One region of the Modestobacter versicolor genome, then DNA from elsewhere that is predicted to be linked to it. Evidence: riboswitches for the same ligand, from Rfam matches in the RefSeq annotation. Region 1 holds a riboswitch; each other region holds the start of a gene.
The links. Region 1 has a riboswitch for S-adenosylmethionine ahead of thrC (threonine synthase). Riboswitches for the same ligand answer to the same signal wherever they lie in the genome.

Region 1 (5,235 bases):
CATCGGCGTCGACCAGCTGAGCCCGCGCCGTCGTCTCGAGGACGCGTTCCTGTCGCTGGTGGGGGAGTCATGAGCACGTCGACCGGAGCCGCGGCCGGGTACCGGCCGGAGCGGACGCTGCGGCTGGGCGTCGAGCTCCGCCGGCAGTTCAAGCGGCGCCGGACGATCGGCGTCCTCGCCCTCATGGCGGCGCTGCCGCTGATCCTCATCGGGGCGCTGCAGCTGGGCGGCGCGGAGGAGGCGGAGGAGAACAGCCGGGTCAACCTGGTCGACGTCGCGACGGCGAGCGGGCTGAACCTGACCCTGTTCGTCCTCTTCGCCACCACCGGCTTCTTCCTGGTGGTCGTGTTCGCGCTGTTCTTCGGCGACACCGTGGCCAGCGAGGCCTCGTGGGGGTCGCTGCGCTACGCGCTGGCCACCCCGGTGCCGCGGTCCCGGCTGCTCCGGCAGAAGTGGCTCGCCGCGCTGGTGCTGTCGGTCGGCGCGATGGTGCTGCTGGTCCTGGTCGCGGTGGTGGCCGGCGGGATCGCCTACGGCTTCGGCGACGTGCAGACCCCGCTCGGGGTCGCGCTGGAGCAGCGGACGGCGCTGGTCCGGCTGGCCGGGATGGTCGGTTACCTCGCCGTCCACCTGCTCGTCGTCGGCACCCTGGCGTTCTGGCTGTCCACGGTGACCGACGCGCCGCTCGCCGCGGTCGGCGGTGCGGTGTTCACCACGGTGGTCTTCGCGGTGCTCGAGCAGGTGGAGCAGCTGGGCGGCATCCGCGACTGGTTCCCCACCGCGTTCAACTACGCCTGGACCGACCTGCTGCAGAGCCAGTTCGACTCCGGCGACCTGTTCCGCGGGGTCGTGCAGGGCCTGGCCTGGTCGGCGCTGTTCACCGCGCTCGCCTTCCGCCAGTTCGCCCGCAAGGACGTCACCAGCTAGCGGCGGACCTTCACAGGCTGGCGAGGACCGCCTGGGCCCAGCCCTCGCCCATCGCCGCCTCGGTCACCGCGGCGTTGGGGACGGCGGAGATCCGCTCGTCCATGCCGGTGACCGCGGCCCCGTTGGCGGTGACCCAGAGCCGGCCGACGGCGGGGGCCATCTCCAGGTCGCTGACGCTGTCGCCCACCGCCACGGCGTCCGCGGCGGTCAGGCCCCGGCGGGCGAGGTCCCAGCTGATCGCCGCGCCCTTGGAGATCCCGCGCGGCATCAGGTGGTAGACGTGCGGCGGCAGCGCGTCCTCGGCCAGCGTCATCCGCGGGGTCGCCGGCACCGCGCCGTTGTCGTTCATGGTCAGCCAGCCCCAGCCGCGCTCGGCCAGCCAGCTGTCGACCGCCGCGGCGTCGACCCGGCCGCGCAGCAGCGCGTCGGCCGAGTGGGCGGTGTGCCAGGGCTCGTGCCACTCCAGCCGGCCCGGGTGGGCGGCGACCAGCTCCTCGACCACGCCCAGCTCGGCCATCACCGACATCGGGGTGCGCCCGGCGAACTCCGCGGGCAGGTCGCCGGTGAGCAGGTGGGTCTCCCGGCCGCCGGCCCAGCTCACCAGCGACCCGAGCTCGGAGATCGCGCCGTCGGCGGCGAAGATCCGCGCGGCCTCCAGCAGCTGCGCGTGCGTCCGGCCGCTGACCAGCACCAGGACGGCGCCGGAGCGGTGCAGGGCGAGCAGCGCCTCGGCCGGCGTCGCGGTCAGGCCGCGCTCGGCGGTGTGCCAGAACGAGCCGCGCGGGCCGACCATCGTGCCGTCGAGGTCGGTGTAGACGATGCGGGTGGCCACCGCCTCATCCTGGCCGGTCGGCCCGGCGGGCCGGCGCCCCGGGTAGAGTCCTCGCCGTTCCACTCATCCAGAGGGGCAGAGGGACACGGCCCGATGAAGCCCCGGCAACCGCCGCCTGCGCGCACGCGCAGCGGGAGGTGCCAATTCCGTCCCGCGCGGCTCGACGGCCCGGCGCGGGGAAGATGAGGAGGTAGTCGTCGAATGACCATGACCGCTCCCGGTTCCGCCCAGGCAGACGTCACCGCTGGTGGGCCCGTCCCGCCGAACCCGGCACGGGGCCTGGTGTGCCGCAACTGCGGCGCCACCTTCGGCCTGATCGCCGAGCACGCCTGCGCCGAGTGCTTCGGCCCGCTCGAGGTCGACTACGACCCCGAGCTGATGCGTGCGGTCACCCGCCAGCAGATCGAGGCCGGCCCGCAGAACATCTGGCGGTACGCCGCCCTGCTCCCGGTGGGGCAGGACCCGGCCGACCGGGTCACCCTCGACCCGGGCATGACCCCGCTCGTGCGGGCCGACCGGCTGGCCGCCGAGCTCGGCCTGACCGGCGGCCTCTGGGTCAAGGACGACTCGGCCAACCCGACCCACTCCTTCAAGGACCGGGTGGTCAGCCTCGCCGCGACCGCGGCGAAGAGCTTCGGCTACGCCAAGATCGCCTGCGCCTCGACGGGCAACCTGGCCAACTCCGTCGCCGCGCACGCGGCCCGGATGGGCCTGCCGTCCTTCGTCTTCGTGCCCAGCGACCTGGAGCCGGGCAAGATCGTGCAGTCGGCCGTCTACGGCCAGGCGCTCATCGCCGTCGACGGCAGCTACGACGACGTCAACCGGCTGACCAGCGAGCTCGCCGAGACCGACGAGTTCGAGGACACCGCCTTCGTCAACCAGAACGTCCGGCCCTACTACGCCGAGGGCTCGAAGACGATGGGCTACGAGATCGCCGAGCAGCTGGGCTGGCGCATCCCGGCCCAGGTCGTGATCCCGATGGCGTCGGGCTCACTGCTGACCAAGGTCGACAAGGCCTGGCGCGAGCTGGTCGCCGCCGGCATCGTCGAGGACACCGGCTGGAAGGTCTTCGGCGCCCAGTCGGCCGGCTGCGACCCGATCGCCACCGCCTTCGACAACGGCTGGGACGTCGTCAAGCCGGTCAAGCCGACCGGCATCGCCAAGTCGCTGAACATTGGCAACCCCGCCGACGGCCCCTACGCGCTGGACGCCATCCGGCGCACCGGCGGGTCGGTCGGCCGGGTCGGTGACGACGAGATCGTCGCCGGGATCCGTGACCTGGCCCGCACCACCGGCGTCTTCGCCGAGACCGCCGGCGGGGTGACCACCGCGGTGCTGCGCCAGCTGGTCGAGGACGGCCGGCTCGACCCGACCCAGGAGGTCGTCGTCCTCAACACCGGTGAGGGGCTCAAGACCCTCGACCCGCTGCTGCCGGTCGTCGGCCCGTCGCACCACGTGCAGCCGTCGCTGAAGTCGCTGCGCGAGGCCGGCCTCATCGCCTAGACACGCCCGGCGCGACACCCGGTACCACACCGCCGGGGGAGTCGCGACACCGACCAGTGACCTGGGACACCAGTTCCTGTACCGTTCCGCGCGGTTCTACTCCCACGTTCGTGATCGACGGGCGGAAGAGCAAGACCCCGGCCCCTCGATCAGGAGTGGCCGTCCGCACGCACGAAACGTGGGAGCACACGTGGCACAGGGCACCGTGAAGTGGTTCAACGCCGAGAAGGGCTTCGGCTTCATCGCCGTCGACGGCGGTCAGGACGTCTTCGTCCACTACTCGGCCATCCAGATGGACGGCTACAAGAGCCTCGACGAGGGCCAGCGGGTCAGCTTCGAGGTCGTCCAGGGCGAGAAGGGCCCGCAGGCCGACGCCGTCCGCAGCGTCTGAACTGCACAGCCCCGAGGCCCGGTCCCCTGCAGGGGGCCGGGCCTCGCTGCGTTCCCGGGCCCGGGAACAAGCCTCGGCGACCCCCCGTTCTTGCACTCGCACAGGCCGAGTGCCAGACTCCTTACTGGCACTCACGCCTGTCGAGTGCCAATCAGGTCGGAACGGTGAGGTACCGGTACGTGGGCCGCAGGAGCGTCCACGGCGCTGGTGCCGTCCGTCGCGGGCGCCGGACCCGGCCGTGCAGCGATCCACGCTCGGAGGACATCACCACATGGCCAAGATGATCGCGTTCAACGAAGAGGCGCGCCGCGGCCTCGAGCGAGGGATGAACACCCTCGCCGACGCCGTCAAGGTGACCCTCGGCCCCCGTGGCCGGAACGTCGTGCTCGAGAAGAAGTGGGGTGCCCCCACCATCACCAACGACGGTGTGAGCATCGCCAAGGAGATCGAGCTCGAGGACCCGTGGGAGAAGATCGGGGCCGAGCTCGTCAAGGAGGTCGCCAAGAAGACCGACGACGTCGCGGGTGACGGCACCACCACCGCCACCGTGCTCGCCCAGGCCCTCGTCCGCGAGGGGCTGCGCAACGTCGCCGCCGGCGCCAACCCGATGGCCCTGAAGAAGGGCATCGAGAAGGCCGTCGCCTCGGTCTCCGAGTACCTGCTGTCCACCGCCAAGGACGTCGAGACCAAGGAGCAGATCGCGGCCACCGCCTCGATCTCCGCCGCGGACCCGGCCATCGGCGAGCTCATCGCCGAGGCGATGGACAAGGTCGGCAAGGAAGGCGTCATCACCGTCGAGGAGAGCAACACCTTCGGGCTCGAGCTCGAGCTCACCGAGGGCATGCGCTTCGACAAGGGTCACCTGTCGGCCTACTTCGTCACCGACACCGACCGCATGGAGACCGTGCTCGACGACCCGTACATCCTGGTCGTCAACTCGAAGATCTCCTCGGTCAAGGACCTGCTCCCGCTGCTGGAGAAGGTCATGCAGTCCGGCAAGCCGCTGGCGATCATCGCCGAGGACGTCGAGGGCGAGGCCCTCGCGACCCTGGTGGTCAACAAGATCCGCGGCACCTTCAAGTCGGTCGCCGTCAAGGCCCCCGGCTTCGGTGACCGTCGCAAGGCCATGCTCGCCGACATCGCCATCCTCACCGGTGGCCAGGTCATCAGCGAGGAGGTCGGCCTCAAGCTCGACAACGCCGACCTGTCGCTGCTGGGCCGCGCGCGCAAGTTCGTCACCACCAAGGACGAGACGACCATCATCGAGGGCGCCGGTGACGCCGACCAGATCCAGGGTCGCGTCAACCAGATCCGCGCCGAGATCGAGAAGTCGGACTCCGACTACGACCGCGAGAAGCTGCAGGAGCGCCTGGCCAAGCTGGCCGGCGGTGTTGCGGTCATCAAGGCCGGTGCCGCCACCGAGGTGGAGCTGAAGGAGCGCAAGCACCGCATCGAGGACGCGGTGCGCAACGCCAAGGCCGCCGTCGAGGAGGGCATCGTCGCCGGTGGTGGCGTCGCCCTGGCGCAGGCCACCACGGTCGCGTTCGAGAAGCTCGACCTCGAGGGTGACGAGGCGACCGGT
Region 2 (5,235 bases), 940 kb from region 1:
TCCCGGCACGGGGCGCAGCGCCCGCACGCGCAGACGAACGGCACGGTCACCCGGTCACCGACCGCCCAGTTCCGCACCCGGTCGCCGACCGCGGCCACGGTGCCGGCCAACTCGTGCCCGGGGACGTGCGGCAGGACGACGTCCGGGTCGTGGCCGGACCAGCCGTGCCAGTCGCTGCGGCAGATCCCGCTCGCGCCGACCCGCACGACCACGCCGTCGGGCGCGGGGTCCGGCTCGGGCACCGACCGGACCGCCAGCGGACCACCGAACTCCTCGAACACCAGCGCGCGCACGACCGAGAGGCTGCCACGATGGGGCGTGCAGTCGACCGGCTGGTGGACCTTCCTGCTCGTCGCCGCGGTGCTGGTCGCGGTGCCCGGGCCCGACTTCGCCGTCGTCGTCCGGAACACGCTGGCCGGCGGCCGGCCCCGCGGGCTGTGGTGCGCCGTCGGCGTGGCCACCTCCAACGCGGTGCAGGGCACGGCAGCCGCGGCCGGGCTGGGCGCTCTCGTGCTCCGGGTGGAGCCGCTGTTCCAGGCGATCCGCTGGGCGGGCATCTGCTACCTGGTGCTGCTCGCCGTCCAGTCGATCCGGTCCGCCGTCCGCGGCGAGTACGCCGCGTTCGACGGCGCCCCGGCCGGCGCTGCGGTGGCCTGGGCCGGCTGGCGGCAGGGCTTCCTGTCCAACGTCACCAACCCGAAGGTGCTGGTCTTCTACCTGGCGGTGCTGCCGCAGTTCCTCTCCCCCGGCGCGGGCGTCGGGCTGCTCGCCGGGTACGCGCTCAGCCACGCCGTCCTCGGCCTGGCCTGGTCGGTCGCGCTGGTGCTGCTGATGGACCGGGCGCGGCGGGTGCTGGCCCGCCGCCGGGTGCGCCGCAGCCTGGACGCCGTCACCGGCGTGGCGCTGCTCGGCTTCGGCGCCCGGCTGGCGACCGAGCGCGGCTGAGCCATCGGCCGGACCGCTGCGATGCTCCGCGCCATCGGTTTCAGCCTGACTGATACCGTCGGCGGACCAACGACCCGGAGGACCCATGAACGAGCTGCTCCTGAGCGTCCACGTGATCGCCGCCATCGTGTTCATCGGGCCGGTGACGGTGGCGGTCAGCCTGTTCCCCCGCTACGCCCGGGAGGCTGCCGGCGCCGGCGCCCCGGGCGCCCTGCCCGCCGTGCACCTGCTGCACCGGATCACCCGCGTCTACGCGGTGCTGGCCCTGGTCGTGCCGGTGTTCGGCATCGCCACCGCGCTGGCCCTGGACGTGCTCACCGATGCCTGGCTGCTGGTCTCGATGCTGCTCACCGCGATCGCCGGCCTGCTGCTCGCCCTGGTCGTGCTGCCCCGGCAGGCCCAGGTGCGCGCCGTCCTGGACGCCGGGGCCGGCGACCAGCGGGTCGACGTCCGCGCCCTGGCGATGGGCGCCGGGGTGTTCAACCTGCTGTGGGCCACGGTCGTCGTGCTGATGATCGCCCGGCCCGGCTCGACGACGGGGGTCTGACCGTGGACCTGCGCTGGCTGCGGCTCGCCTCCTGGGCCGAGACCGTCTCCCTGGTCGTGCTGCTGGTCAACCTCGGGACGGCGCACGTCGAGGCCGTCGCCTCGCTGATGGGGCCGGTGCACGGGTGCGCCTACCTGGCCACCATCGCGACGGCGTTCCTGCTGCCGCTGCCCCGGCAGGCACGGACGCTGACGTTCGTGCCCGGGATCGGCGGCCTGCTGGCCCTCCGCCGGACCGCCGCCACCAGCCCCGCACCGCCGGACTGACCCGCCGGGCTACTGTCCCTGGCCCATGACCGAGCAGCCGCCCGCCGGGGGGCCACCGGCGGACAGCCCGGTGATGCTGGCCATCCTGGCCGGGCGGGCCTGGGAGGCCCGGTTGAACACCGCGCTGCGGGCGCACGGGCTCTCGCTGCGGCACCTCGGCGCCCTCGGCCACCTCGCCGGCACGCCCGGGCTCTCCTACACCGACCTGGCCCGGCGGGCGCGGGTCACCGTGCAGAGCATGCACGCGACGGTCGGCACGCTCACCGAGCTGGGCGCCGTCCGGGAGCCGGGGGGCGGCCGCGGCCGAGCGGCCCTGCTGGAGGTCACCGACCGCGGGCACGAGCTGCTGGCCACCGGCCGGGAGGTCGTCGCGGCCCTGGACGCCGAGTTCACCGCCGCGCTGCCCCCGCCGGCCCGGGCCGGGCTGGCCCTCGGTCTGCTGTCCGGGCTCCGCGCCGCCGGTGGACCGGCGCCCGCCCCCGGCCCCCCGGCAGACTGACCGGGTGGACGACCTCGACGCCCTCCGCCGGGCCTGCGACCGCGCGCTGACCGGGCACGGCCCGCAGTCGGCCGCCGACCTGCTCGCGACGATCCCGCCGGACACCGCCGTGGACCGGTACGGCGACGGCGGGGTGGTCGCCGAGCTGGAGCGGGAGGTCGCCGACGTGCTCGGGCAGCCGGCGGCCGCGTACCTGCCCAGCGGCATCATGGCCCAGCAGGCGGCGCTGCGCGTGCACGCCGAGCGCCGCGGGCGGACAACCGTGGTCTACCACCCGCAGAGCCACCTCGACGTCCACGAGGGCCACCCGCTGGAGCGGCTGCACGGCATGGTCGGCCGCCCGACCGGGAGCCGGGACCGGCTGCTGCTGCGCACCGACCTGGACGCCGTCGCCGAGCAGCCCGCTGCGCTGCTGGTCGAGCTGCCGCAGCGCGACCTCGGCGGTCAGCTGCCGTCGTGGGAGGACCTGGTCGCGCAGGTGACCTGGGCGCGGGAGCGCGGGGCCGCGGCGCACCTGGACGGCGCCCGGCTGTGGGAGGCGGCGGCGGGGTACGGGCGCGCGCCGGCCGAGGTCGCGGCGCTGTTCGACACCACCTACGTCAGCTTCTACAAGGGCATCGGCGCGCTGGCCGGCTGCTGCCTGGCCGGGCCCGCGGACGTCGTCGACGAGGTGCGCGAGTGGCGGCGCCGGCTGGGCGGGACGCTGTTCGGGCTCTGGCCGGGCGCCGCGTCGGCGCTGAGCTGCCTGCGCCGCCGGCTGCCGCTGTTCCCCGGCTACCTGGACCGGGCGCGGGAGATCGCATCCGCGGTGCGCGACCTGCCCGGCGTCACCGTCGTCCCGGACCCGCCGCAGACGCCGATGCTGCACCTGCTGCTCCGCACCTCCGCCGACGAGTTCGCCGCGGCGGCCCGCCGCCTGGCCGAGGGCGGGTTGTGGACGTGGGAGCGGGCCACCCCGACCGCCGACCCGGGCGTGCAGCGGGTGGAGCTGCCGGTCGGCGACGCGACGACGGCGCTGCCCGTGCCCGAGGCCCGGGCAGCGATCGCCGCCCTGGCCGGCGCGGCGGAGCAGGTCCCGGCCGGGTAGAGCTCTGCCCACAGCTGTGGGCAGAGCTCGAGTCGCGGAAGAGCAGGGTCCCGGGAGAGTCGAGGTCTGCCTACGAGGGTGGGCAGAGCTCGAGTCGCGGCAGAGCAGGGTCCCGGGCCGGCCCGCTCACCGGCGGAGCGCGGCGGACCCCCGGGACACCGGCCTGTGCAGTCGTCCGGTCGGCGTCCTAGGATCGGCGGTGGCTCACGAGAGGCAGCGACAAGCACCTGGCTGGCTGCCCGGCAACCTCAACTCCGTCTGAGGTGCTCCAGGGGAAGAGCTGGCTGGACGGCGCCCGCCGCCCGGCAAGGACGGAGCCTCCGCGCCGTGGAGCTCCGGCGACCCAGGAGGTACTGGCAGATGACCGAACCCAGCGGCTGGAGCTTCGAGACCCGGCAGATCCACGCCGGCGCCGCGCCCGACCCGACCACCGGCGCCCGGGCGCTGCCGATCTACGCCACCACCAGCTACCAGTTCCGCGACACCCAGCACGCCGCCGACCTGTTCGCGCTGGCCGAGATGGGCAACATCTACACGCGGATCATGAACCCGACGCAGGACGCGCTGGAGCAGCGCGTGGCCTCGCTCGAGGGCGGCGTGGCGGCGCTCGCGGTGGCCAGCGGCCAGGCGGCGGAGACCCTGGCGATCCTGAACATCGCCGAGGCCGGCAGCCACGTCGTCGCCTCCGCCTCGCTCTACGGCGGCACGTACAACCTGCTGCACCACTCGCTGCCCAAGATGGGCATCACCGTCTCCTTCGTCGAGAACCCCGACGACCCGGAGAACTGGCAGTCGCTGGTGCAGGAGAACACCAAGGCCTTCTACGCCGAGACGATCGGCAACCCGAAGGGCGACGTCCTGGACATCTCGGCGGTGTCGGAGGTCGCGCACCGCAACGGCGTCCCGCTGATCGTCGACAACACGATCGCCACGCCGTTCCTGATCCGCCCCATCGAGCACGGCGCCGACATCGTGGTCCACTCGGCCACCAAGTACCTGGGCGGCCACGGCACCGCGATCGCGGGTGTCATCGTCGACGGCGGCAACTTCTCCTGGACCGGCGGGAAGTTCCCCGGCTTCACCGAGCCCGACCCGACCTACCACGGCGTCGTCTACGCCGACCTGGGCGCGCCGGCCTACGCGCTCAAGGCCCGCGTGCAGCTGCTGCGCGACCTCGGCCCCGCCATCTCGCCGTTCAACGCCTGGCTGGTCGTGCAGGGCATCGAGACGCTGTCGCTGCGCATGGAGCGGCACGTCGCCAACGCCCAACGGGTGGCCGAGTGGCTGGAGGCCCGCGACGAGGTCGAGTCGGTGCACTACGCAGGCCTGCCGTCCTCGCCGTGGCACGCCGCCCAGCAGAAGTACGCGCCCCGGGGCGCCGGGGCGGTGCTCGCCTTCGAGATCACCGGGGGCAAGGAGGCGGGTCAGCGCTTCGTCGAGGCGCTGGAGCTGCACAGCCACGTGGCCAACATCGGCGACGTGCGCAGCCTGGTCATCCACCCGGCGTCCACCACGCACTCGCAGCTGACCCCCGAGGAGCAGGCCACCACCGGCGTCACCCCGGGCCTGGTCCGGCTGGCCGTGGGCCTGGAGGGCATCGAAGACATCCTGGCCGACCTCGAGTCCGGCTTCCGGGCCGCGAAGGCCTCCTGAGGTGACGTCGGTCCGGGACGCGCGACCGGCTCCGGCCGCCGCGTCCCGGACCGGCGGCTGGCTCGAGGGCGACCCGGTGGGCGACCGGCGGTTCCTCGACCTCGGCCCGCTGCAGCTCGAGCGCGGCGGCACCCTGCCCGGCGTCCGGGTCGCCTACGAGACGTGGGGGACCCTCGCCCCGGACGCCGGCAACGCGGTGCTCGTCGAGCACGCGCTGACCGGCGACAGCCACGTCGTC
Region 3 (5,235 bases), 1.7 Mb from region 1:
CCACGCCGGCGTAGGACTTGTGCACGCCGTGCACCTCGACCCGGCCGGGCCGGGTGTCGGTGGTCGGGAGCTCGACGGCGGTCATCGGGTGGCTCCGCGCGGTGCGCCGAAGCGGGAGAGGACGGCGCCGAGCTCGGACCGGACCCGCTGCAGCGGTGTGGGTGGCAGCGTCCGGACCGCGCCGCGGGCGTAGTGCCGCTCGACGTGGTACTGGACGACGGTGACCACGGTGGTGAGCACGACGTACCAGACCGCGGCGACCACGAGCATCGGCAGCACCCGCTGGGTCCGGCCGTAGATGACGCTCACCGTGTAGAACAGCTCGCCCAGCGCCAGCACGTAGACGATGGAGGTGCCCTTGAACAGGCCGATCACCTCGTTGACCGCGGTCGGCACGATGGTGCGCATGGCCTGCGGCAGGACGATCCGGGTGGTCTGCCGGCGGCGCGGGATGCCCAGCGAGGCGGCCGCCTCGTGCTGGCCCTGGTCGACCGAGAGGATCCCGGCGCGGACGATCTCCGCCGAGTAGGCGGCCTGGTGCAGGCCCAGCCCCAGCACGGCGGCGCCGAACTTGTCGATCAGCGAGAGGGTCTCGACGCTGGCGAAGGACGGGCCGAACGGGATGCCGATGTCCAGGTGCTGGTAGAGGTAGGCGAGGTTGTACCAGAGCAGCAGCTGCAGGATCAGCGGCACCGAGCGGAACACCCAGGTGTAGCCCCAGCTGACCGCCTGCAGCAGCGGCGAGCGGCTCAGCCGCATCAGCGCCAGCACGGTGCCCAGCGCGAAGCCGAGCACCGCGGTGATCGCGGTCAGCTGGATGGTGGTGAGCACCCCGCGGACGATCGACTCCTCGGTGAGGTAGGCGCCGACGACGTCCCACTCCCACCGCGGGTTGGTGACCAGGCTGTTGAGCACCATCGCCAGCAGGACGGCGACGACGGCGGTGGCGACCCAGCGGCCGGGGTGCCGGGCCGGCACCACCTGGAGCTGGTCGTAGGGCGTGCCCGCCGGCGACGCGGCGGCCGCCGGACGGGTCTCCAGCGTGGTCATCTCGGGTCTCCCGGGAGCTGCTTGTCGAAGGCGTAGAGGCGCTGGTCGACCGGCAGGGCGCGCAGCGTCTCGGTGTCGGTGGGGCGGGGGACGGCCGGGTCGAACAGCGGCGTCCAGCCGGCGGCCAGGTAGAGGTCGCGCGCCTCGGGCTGGCGCGGGCCGGTGGTCAGGTGCATCCGCCGGTAGCCCTGCTGGGCGGCGCGGAGCTCGAGCAGCGTGAGGACCCGGCGGGCCAGGCCGCGGCGACGGTGGGTGGCGGCGGTCCACATCCGCTTGACCTCGGCGGCACCGGAGGGGTGCCGCATGAAGGCGCCGCCGGCGACGGCCACGCCGTCGTCCAGCAGCAGGACGAAGTCGCCGTCCGGGGGGAGGAAGGCCTCGGCGGGGTAGCGGGTGAGCTCCTGGGACGCGCCGCCGAACAGGTCGCCGTAGCGGCTGTCGTACTCGGCGGCGAGCTCGGCGAACAACGGCGCCGTGAGCGGGTCGTCGGGGTGGACGCGGACCACCTGGAGCTGGTCAGGGGTGGTCGCGGACAGGGACGTGGACATGCGGAGGGGACTCCTGCGGAGGGAGGTGGGCGCGCCGGACGCCGCCGCGGGCGGCGGGGTGGGTGCGGGGGAGGAGCGGGAGGGTGGCGCCGGGTCAGCGACAGAGCGCGCTGTCGGTGCGCAGCAGGTCGACGGTCGGCCGGCCGACCAGGTCGGCGGAGACGGCGCGCACCAGGCGCGAGCTGGTCTCTCCCACAGTGCTGCTCCTCGTTCGTCCCCTCGGGGAGGGGGCCGCTGCTTGCCGGGCGCGGACGCGCACGGCCAGGTCGTCACCCGGGGCACCCCGTCGCAGGGAGGGTTGCCGGCCAGCGAGCCGGGGCTTGACGCTGGCGCTCAGGACCTGCGGCGGACTGTAGGGCCCCACCCCGGCTGTCGTCAAATACGATCGACTTGGTAGACATACGCAGCCACCGACACGCCGGGACGGGAACAGCCCGCCCCCGCGGTCGCTTGGTCCCGACGAGCCCCGCAGGAGAGAGGAGACGCCCGTGCCCAGCACCGCCCTGGTCTGCCGCCGGCACGTCGACCTCCTGCGGACGTCGAGCGCGCAGTGTCGGCCGAGGCCTGCGACCCCGCGTCCCTGACCGCTCGTCCCTCCCCGGGAGCCCGCTTGTCCGCGTCCCCCGCACCCTCCCTCGGTCACCCCGGCCCGTCGATCGCCGTCGTCGGCGCCGGCCCGACCGCCATCGGCCTGCTCGAGCGGCTGATCGCCAGCGCGCCAGAGCTCGGCGACGGCAGCAGGCTGCAGGTGCACCTGGTCGACCCGCACCCGCCCGGTGGCGGGCGCGTCTGGCGCGCCGCCCAGCCGTCCCTGCTGTGGGCGAACTCGCTGGCCGCCGACGTCACCGTGCTGCCCGACCCCTCGGTCACCGTCGACGGTCCGGTGGGGGAGGGCACCACCCTGTGGCAGTGGGTCGAGGCGGTCGGCCGCGGCCTGCCGGCCGGCGACCCGGTGGGGGAGGAGGCCCGGCGGACGACGCCGACGTCCTTCCCCTCCCGCCCGCTGGTCAACGCCTACCTGGGGTGGGTGCTCGCCGAGGTGGTGGCCGCCGCCCGCCCGTGGGCCGACGTCCACCTGCTCGAGACCCGGGCGGTCGACGTCCGGGTGCGCACCGAGGGCGTCGACGTCGAGCTGGCCGACGGCCGGGTGCTCGCGGCCGACCTGGCCGTGCTCGCCCAGGGACACCTGGACGCGCACGCCACCCCTGCCGAGCAGGACGTGCAGCGGCGGGCCGACGCCGCCGGGCTCACCTACCTGCCCACCGGCTACACCGCCGACCTGGACCTCTCCCGGCTGGCGCCCGGTGAGGACGTGCTGGTGCGCGGCGCCGGCCTGGCCTTCGTCGACCTGATGGTGCTGCTCACCAGCGGTCGCGGCGGCCGGTTCGAGAGCGACGGCGACCGGCTGCGGTACCTGCCCTCGGGGCAGGAGCCGGTGCTGCACGTCGGCTCCCGGCGCGGGGTCCCGTACCGGGCCAAGCTCGGCTACGTCTGGCCCGGCCCGCCGGTGCCGCTGCGCTTCTTCACCCCCGAGGCGATCGACGACCGGTTCGGTGCCGACCGCCGGCTCGACCTGCGCGCCGACCTGGCCCCGGTGATCGTCCGGGAGCTCGGCTGGGCGCACTACACCGAGCTGTTCCGCACCGCTCCCGAGCGCACCACGCTGCCCTGGGCGGAGTTCGCCGCCGAGTACGCGGCGACCGACGACCCGGTGCTGGTCGCCGACCTGGTGGCCCTCGCCGTCCCGGACCCGGCGGACCGGTTCGACCTCGCCGCCCGGGACCGCCCGCTCGGTGGTGCCCGGTTCGGCAGCGCCGACGAGCTGCAGGAGGCGGTGCGCGGGCTGGTCCGCGCCGACCTCGCCCGCTCGGCCGACCCCCGGCACAGCGCCGACCAGGCCGTGTTCACCGCGCTGCTGTTCTGCCACGGCACCATCGCCGGGCTGGTCGGCGCCGGCCGGCTGACCCCGCGGTCGGAGGCCGAGGACGTCTCCGGCTGGTGGATGAACCTGTTCAGCTACCTGGCCAGCGGGCCGCCCGCGCCGCGGCTGGCCGAGCTGCTCGCCCTCTCCGAGGCCGGCGTGATCCGGTTCCTCGGTGCCGACACCCGGGTCGAGCTCGACGTCGACGCCGGGATGTTCCGCGCCCGGTCGGCCTCGGTCGACGCGGTGGTCACCGCCCGGGCGCTGGTCGAGGCCCGCATCCCGGCCCCCGCGGTGTCCGCCACCCCCGACCAGCTGGTCACCTCGCTGCTGGCCCGCGGGGTGGCCGCGGAGAAGACGGTCGGTGGGGGCATCGGCACCGGCCGGCTCGCCGTCGACCCCGGTCAGCGGGTGGTCAGCGCCACCGGGCAGGTGCAGGAACGGCTCTTCGCGGTCGGCTTCTGGACCTCCGGCGCGCAGGTGGCCGCCTTCGCCCGGCCCCGCACCAACGCCCCGTTCTTCCGCCAGAACGACGCCCTGGCCCGCCGGCTGTGGCAGGCCGTCGTCCCCGCCGCGCGCGCCCTCGCCGCGTCCGCCGCCTGAACCCCCGGAGAGACATGAGCACCCACCTCCACCTCGCCGTCGCCCTGGACGGCGCCGGCTGGCACCCGGCCGCCTGGCGCGAGCCCGGCGCCCGCCCCACCGAGCTGCTCACCCCCCGGTACTGGGTCGACCTGGTCCAGGAGGCCGAGCGCGGCCTGCTCGACCTGGTGACCATCGAGGACGGGTTGTCCCTGCAGTCCACCGACCGCAGCGGCCCCGACGGCCGCACCGACCAGGTGCGCGGCCGGCTCGACGCCGTCCAGGTCGCCGCCCGGGTGGCGCCGCTGACCCGCTCGATCGGGCTGGTGCCGACCGCGGTGGTCACGCACACCGAGCCGTTCCACCTGTCCAAGGCGATCGCGACCCTCGACTACGTCAGCACCGGCCGCGCCGGGGTCCGGGTCAAGGTCAGCGGCAGCCCCGCGGAGGCGGCCCACTTCGGCCGCCGCACCCTCCCCGAACTGGGCAGCCTCGACCCCGCCGACCCGCAGACCCAGGCGGCCCTGCGCGAGCTCTTCGACGAGGCCGCCGACTGGGTCGAGGTGCTCCGCCGGCTCTGGGACAGCTGGGAGGACGACGCGGAGATCCGGGACGTCGCGACCGGCCGGTTCGTCGACCGGGAGAAGCTGCACTACATCGACTTCGAGGGCCGGTCGTTCTCGGTGAAGGGCCCGTCGATCACCCCGCGCCCGCCGCAGGGCCAGCCGGTAGTGGCCGCCCTGGCCCACCAGGCCATCCCGTTCGAGCTGGTCGGGCGCAGCGCCGACCTCGGCTTCGTCACGCCCGCCGACCGCGCCGACGCCGGCCGGGTCGTCGGGGAGGTGCGGGCGGCGCAGCAGGCCGCCGGCCGGGCGGGGGAGACCGTGCACGTCTGGGGTGACCTGGTCGTCTTCCTGGACGACGACGCCGCCACCGCCCGGGCCCGCCGGGAGCGGCTCGACGAGACCGCCGGCGCCGCGTACACCAGCGACGCGCTGGTCTTCACCGGCACGCCCGCCGAGCTCGCCGACCTGCTCACCGACTGGGCCGCGGCCGGGCTGACCGGCTACCGGCTGCGTCCGGCCGCGCTGCCGCACGACCTCCGGCAGGTCACCACCGGGCTGGTCCCGGAGC
Region 4 (5,235 bases), 1.8 Mb from region 1:
CGGAGGGCCGCTGGCGGCTCTACGTCAGCTGCGCGACGCCGGGCACCAAGCACTGGCGGGTCGACCTGCTCGAGGCCGGCACGGTCGCCGGGCTGGCGACCGCGACCCCGCGCACCGTGCTGCCCGGCAGCGACGCGGCCGCGGTCAAGGACCCGGTGCTGCGGCACGACGGCACCCGGTGGCACCTGTGGGCCTCGGTGCACCCGCTCGACGACCCCGACGCCACCGACCGGATGACCACCGAGCACGCCACCAGCCCCGACGGCGTCGAGTGGACCTGGCAGGGCACCGCGCTGGCCGGCACCCCGGGCAGCTGGGACGCCCGCGGGGTCCGCGTCGCGACCGTGGTGCTGGACGGCGACCGCAGCTGGGCGCTCTACGACGGCCGGGCCACCGCGGCGGAGAACTGGGAGGAGCGCACCGGCCTGGCCGTGCAGGACGGCGACGGCGCGTTCACCGCCGCCGCCGGCGGACCGCTGCTGCAGAGCCCGCACCCGCCGGCCGGCCTGCGGTACGCCGACGTCGTGGCGCTGCCCGGCGGCGGTGCCCGCTGGTTCTACGAGGCGACCCGCGCCGACGGCGCCCACGAGCTGCGCACGGTGCTGCTGCCGCGCTGAGCGGCCGGTCACCGCACCGACGGCCCGCAGCCGGCGCCCCGCGCGGCCGAGGAGAGATCGGTGGCCCGCGGGTCGTCGGCGGGCTGCCAGCGGCCGGCGACCTGCGCGTAGGGCACCTGCGGCCCGGCGGACAGGAAGGCGTCCAGCGCGCCGAGCAGCGCCTCGACGTCGTCCAGGCTGCTGCCCACGCCGACGCTGGCCCGCAGCGCCCCCGCCGGCACGCCGAGGCGGGCCAGCAGCGGGTGGGCGCAGAACCGGCCGTCGCGCACCCCGATGCCGTGCTCGGCGGAGAGGTACGCGGCGACCAGGCCGGGGTCGGCGCCGGCCACGGTGAAGGAGACGACGCCGGTCGGCTCGGCGGAGTCGGCCCAGATGCGCAGCACCCGCACGCCCGGCAGCGCGGCCAGCCCGGCCACCAGCCGCTCGCGCAGCGCCCGCTCGTGCTCGGCCAGCGCCCCGGCGGGCAGCGCGGCCAGCGCGTCGCACGCCGCGGCCAGCGCCACCGCGCCCAGCACGTTGGGCGAGCCGCCCTCGTGCCGGTGCGGCGCGGCCACCCAGCTGGTCCGCTCGACGGTCACCTCCTGCACCGCCCCGCCGCCGGCGAGGTACGCGGGGGCGGCGTCCAGCCAGTCGCGCCGGCCGACCAGGGCCCCGGAGCCGAACGGCGCGTAGGTCTTGTGCCCGGAGAACGCCACGTAGTCGGCGCCGGAGCCGGCGAGGGAGAACCGCCGGTGCGGCACCAGCTGCGCGCCGTCGACCAGCACCCGGGCGCCGGCCGCGTGGGCCAGCTGCACCACCTCGTCCAGCGGCAGCGACTCGCCGGTGACGTTGGAGGCGCCGGTGACGGCGATCAGCGCGTACGGCGCGGCAGCCAGCTCGGTGCCCAGCGCGCGCAGCGTCTCGACCACGGTGGCCCCGGTCGGCAGCACGGTGACCGGGCCGCGCTGCTGCCAGGGCAGCAGGTCGGCGTGGTGCTCGCAGTCGAGCACCAGCACGGCGCCGCCGTCGGGCACGCAGCCGGCGAGCAGGTTGAGCGCGTCGGTGGTGTGCCGCACCAGCACGCAGACGTCGTCGCCGCGCGCGCCGACGAAGCCGGCCACGGTGGCCCGGGCGTCCTCGTAGAGCGCGGTGGAGACCTGGGACAGGTACCCCGCACCCCGGTGCACGCTGGAGTACAGCGGCAACGCCTCGGTGACCCGGGCGGCGACCTGCTCCAGCGCCCGGCTGCTGGCGGCGGTGTCCAGGTCGACGTAGCGGGCGGTGCCGCCGGGCACGAGCGGCACCCGGGTGTCGGCGCCGACCACGGGGAGCAGCGGGGTGGCCCCCGGCACGATCGGCGCGACGGCGGCGGGCTGGACGGCGGCGGGGGCGCAGAGGACGGCGCTGGACACGGTGGTGCTCCTGACGGGCCGGGGACCCGGGGCACGGGTCCGCGCTTTGCGGTCGCGGAACTGCGACCGCCAGGTCGTCACCCGGGGCACCCGCTCGCGGAGGAGGGTTGCCGGCCAGCGAGCCGGGGCTTCGCGCTGGCACTCGTGACCTGAGCCGAGAGTGGCAGACCGACCCGCATCCCGTCAAATACGATCGACATGGTGAGATTTGCGTCGTGAGCACGATCGCCGTGGTCGGCAACCCCAAGCCCCGCTCCCGCACCCGCTCCGCCGCCGAGCTCGTGGTCGAGCGGCTGACCGGCGCCCCGCCGGACCTCGTCGTCGACGTCATCGACCTGGGCGCGGGCCTGCTCGGGTGGGGCGACCCGGCGGTCGCCGAGGCGGTCACCGCGCTGCGCGAGGCGGAGGTCGCCGTCGTCGCCAGCCCCACCTACAAGGCCACCTACACCGGCCTGCTCAAGCTCTTCCTGGACCAGGTGGGCACCGGCGACCTGGCCGGCGTGGTCGCGGTCCCGCTCATGCTGGGCGCCGGCCCGGGGCACGCCCTGGCGCCGGACCTGCTGCTCAAGCCGGTGCTGGTCGAGCTCGGCGCGACCACCCCGACCCGGGGGCTCTACCTGCTGGACAAGGCCTGGGACTCCCCCGGCGCGCTGGACGACTGGCTGGTCGCCGCCGGTCCGCAGGTCGCCGCCGCCCGCGGGCACCGCGCCGGCTGACCCGGACGGCACGGTGCCCCCGCCCACCGGGAGGCGGACGGGGGCACCGGGTCGGTCAGCCGGTCAGCGCCGGCCCACCAGCCGGAGGACGGCGTCCAGGATGCCGCTGATCAGCCGCTTGACCGCGGTGACGACCGGGTGCTCCGCGGCCGGCGGCTGCGCCGGGGCAGCGGTGACCACCACGTCGAAGGTCGCCGGGGTGGCCACGTTGCCGGCCTTGTCCCGCGCGGTGCAGGTCACCTGGGTGGTGCCCACGGTGAACTGCGAGCCCGACCTGGGAGTGCAGTCGACCTTCACCGAGCGGTCCCGGGTGTCCCCGGCCTCGGGAGCGGTGTAGGTCACCCGCGCCGTGCCGGTGCGGTTCGCGGTGGCGGGCACGGCGTCGTGCCCGGCGATGCGCGGCGGCAGGACGTCGGCCGGGCGCGCTGCGAGCTGTGCCGGGTCGACGATGCCCCAGTAGGCGGGCATGACCTGCAGGTCGTCGTCGAAGGGCAGCGGCGACTCCCACGGCCGGGCCGCCGGCCAGGTGCGCAGCCAGCTGCGGCCGTTGCTGATGCCCCAGAAGGTCACCGACTCGATCGACCCCGAGTGCTTGCGCAGCACGTCGAACAGGTCCCGGTAGTAGTACCCGAGCTCGGTCTCGGCCTGGTCCTGGTCGGCCATCGCCGGGGAGTGCTGCGGCACCGTGCCGTTGCTGACGTCGGCGCCGTTGTTCTCCTTGGAGTCGCTGACGTCCAGCTCGGTGATCGCCTGCAGCAGCGGCCGGCCGGTCCGGGCGGAGAGCTTCTCCACCGCGGTCAGCGAGTCGTCGAGCCACTGCACGGGCCGGGCGAAGTCGACGTGCGCCTGGTGGCCCACCCCGTCGATCGGCACGCCACGGGCGATCAGGCTGGAGACGAGCTCCAGGTAGTCGGCCCGCTTGGTCGGCATCTCGGTGTTGTAGTCGTTGATGAACAGCGCCTGCTGCGGGAAGTAGCGGTCGGCCAGCCGGAAGGCGGTGTCCACGAAGGTCTCGCCGAGCACCTGGAACCAGCGGCTGTCGCGCATGTCGTGCGGGTTGGCGTTGTCACCGTCGGCGATGACCTCGTTGACGACGTCCCACGCCCAGATCGGGCTGTCGCCGTCGGGGTACCGGGCGTTCACGTGGTCGGCGATGGCCTTGATGTGCGCCTCCATCCGGGCGCGCAGCAGGGCCTGGTCGGCCGGGCTGCTGGTCAGCGGCCGCTGACCGTCCAGGAAGAACCAGTCCGGCGTCTGCGAGTGCCAGACCAGCACGTGGCCGTAGACCTGCGTGCCGGTGGCGTCGGCGAAGTCCAGCAGCGCGTCGAGGTCGCCGAAGGTGAACTGCCCCTCGACCGGCTGCACCTCGGCGGGCTTCCCGTCGTTCTCCGGGGTGAAGGCGTTGAAGTGCCGCTGCACGAGCTGCGCCGGGCGGCCGACGGTCTCCCGCTGGTCGATCGCGACGCCCACGTGCTCGAAGCCGTCCTCGCCCAGCACGTCCTTGAGGCCGGGCACGTCCTGCACCGGGGTCTCGGTGAACCCGGCGAGGGAGAAGTCGTCGATGAGGAAGCTGACACCGGCGTCGCCCTCGACGTAGAGCTGGGCCCGGTCGATGGCCGCGCCGAGGGTGTAGGTGCCCCGCAGCTCGGTCCAGGCGTCGGCGGTGACGACCGCGCTGGCGCCGGCGACGTTGTCGTAGTTCGTGCTCGTCCCGCGGTCCCGCTGGATCGAGGCCTTGAGCGAGGCGGGCGCGGAGCCCGGCGCGAGCTTGGCCCAGACCGACACCTGCACGGTCTCGCCGACGGCCAGGCCCTGGGTGACGTCGACCGTCGGGCCCTGCCAGGCCTCCAGCCGGTTGGTCGCCCGCAGGCTGGTGGCGCCGGCGTGCGCGTCGTCGGTGGTCAGCGCGACCTGCGCGGCCCCGCGCGGACCCCAGCCGGCCAGGCCGCTCTCGAAGTCCGCGGCCAGGTCGGTCCGGGTGCCGGGCTCCGCCGGGCCGGCGGCCTCCCCGGTGATCGTCACGTCGTCGACGAAGAACGCCTGGGTGGCGTCCGGGCTCTCCAGGTACAGCTCGAGCGCGCTGTTGCTGGTGCCGACCTGGTAGGTGCCGCCGACCCTGGTCCAGGTGCTGTCGGAGACCGCGACCTGCCAGGCGACGGTGTCGTAGGCCGTCGTGCCCCCGGTGGGCGTGCGCGCGGCGCTGAGCGTGACCACGTCGGTCTCCAGCTCCGGCGCGGTGTCGGCCAGCCGCACCCATGCCTCCACGTCGTACGTGCCGGCCGGCAGCAGCGTGCGCGCGTCCAGGCCCGGGCCCTCCCAGGCCTGGGTGCGGCCGGTGACGGCCAGGCTCTGCGCACCGCTGCGCGCGGTCGTGGTGCTCGGCGCGACCTGCGCCCCACCGCGGCCGTACCAGCCGCCGGTGCCCTGCTCGAAGTCCGCCGTGTGCACGGTGGCGGGTGCGGCGGCGGCCGATGGCGCGACCGTCACCCCCGCGGTGGCCACCATGCCGAG

Region 2: linked by a shared signal. The riboswitch ahead of FHX36_RS16845 (bifunctional o-acetylhomoserine/o-acetylserine sulfhydrylase) and the one ahead of thrC (threonine synthase) in region 1 are both predicted to bind S-adenosylmethionine.
Region 3: linked by a shared signal. The riboswitch ahead of FHX36_RS03740 (GNAT family N-acetyltransferase) and the one ahead of thrC (threonine synthase) in region 1 are both predicted to bind S-adenosylmethionine.
Region 4: linked by a shared signal. The riboswitch ahead of FHX36_RS03670 (aminotransferase class V-fold PLP-dependent enzyme) and the one ahead of thrC (threonine synthase) in region 1 are both predicted to bind S-adenosylmethionine.

Annotation. Positions count from the first base shown of each region.
Region 1 covers NZ_JACIBU010000001.1:2,511,154-2,516,388, reverse strand. Annotated here, with positions in the region: gene FHX36_RS12325 (alpha/beta fold hydrolase) at 1-73, shown strand, start outside; gene FHX36_RS12320 (ABC transporter permease) at 70-927, shown strand; gene FHX36_RS12315 (HAD family hydrolase) at 938-1,759, opposite strand; SAM riboswitch class I at 1,820-1,948, shown strand; gene thrC (threonine synthase) at 1,961-3,262, shown strand; gene FHX36_RS12305 (cold-shock protein) at 3,453-3,653, shown strand; gene groL (chaperonin GroEL) at 3,925-5,235, shown strand, end outside.
Region 2 covers NZ_JACIBU010000001.1:3,447,667-3,452,901, reverse strand. Annotated here, with positions in the region: gene FHX36_RS16870 (zinc-binding dehydrogenase) at 1-293, opposite strand, end outside; gene FHX36_RS16865 (LysE family translocator) at 319-945, shown strand; gene FHX36_RS22475 (hypothetical protein) at 1,031-1,492, shown strand; gene FHX36_RS22470 (DUF3817 domain-containing protein) at 1,495-1,758, shown strand; gene FHX36_RS16855 (MarR family winged helix-turn-helix transcriptional regulator) at 1,784-2,257, shown strand; gene FHX36_RS16850 (threonine aldolase family protein) at 2,262-3,344, shown strand; SAM riboswitch class IV at 3,547-3,662, shown strand; gene FHX36_RS16845 (bifunctional o-acetylhomoserine/o-acetylserine sulfhydrylase) at 3,705-4,997, shown strand; gene metX (homoserine O-acetyltransferase MetX) at 4,999-5,235, shown strand, end outside.
Region 3 covers NZ_JACIBU010000001.1:772,710-777,944, forward strand. Annotated here, with positions in the region: gene FHX36_RS03730 (amino acid ABC transporter ATP-binding protein) at 1-85, opposite strand, end outside; gene FHX36_RS03735 (amino acid ABC transporter permease) at 82-1,050, opposite strand; gene FHX36_RS03740 (GNAT family N-acetyltransferase) at 1,047-1,598, opposite strand; SAM riboswitch class IV at 1,828-1,939, opposite strand; gene FHX36_RS03745 (FAD/NAD(P)-binding protein) at 2,209-4,122, shown strand; gene FHX36_RS03750 (LLM class flavin-dependent oxidoreductase) at 4,137-5,235, shown strand, end outside.
Region 4 covers NZ_JACIBU010000001.1:757,118-762,352, reverse strand. Annotated here, with positions in the region: gene FHX36_RS03675 (glycoside hydrolase family protein) at 1-617, shown strand, start outside; gene FHX36_RS03670 (aminotransferase class V-fold PLP-dependent enzyme) at 626-2,008, opposite strand; SAM riboswitch class IV at 2,045-2,158, opposite strand; gene FHX36_RS03665 (NADPH-dependent FMN reductase) at 2,224-2,724, shown strand; gene FHX36_RS03660 (endo-1,4-beta-xylanase) at 2,788-5,235, opposite strand, start outside.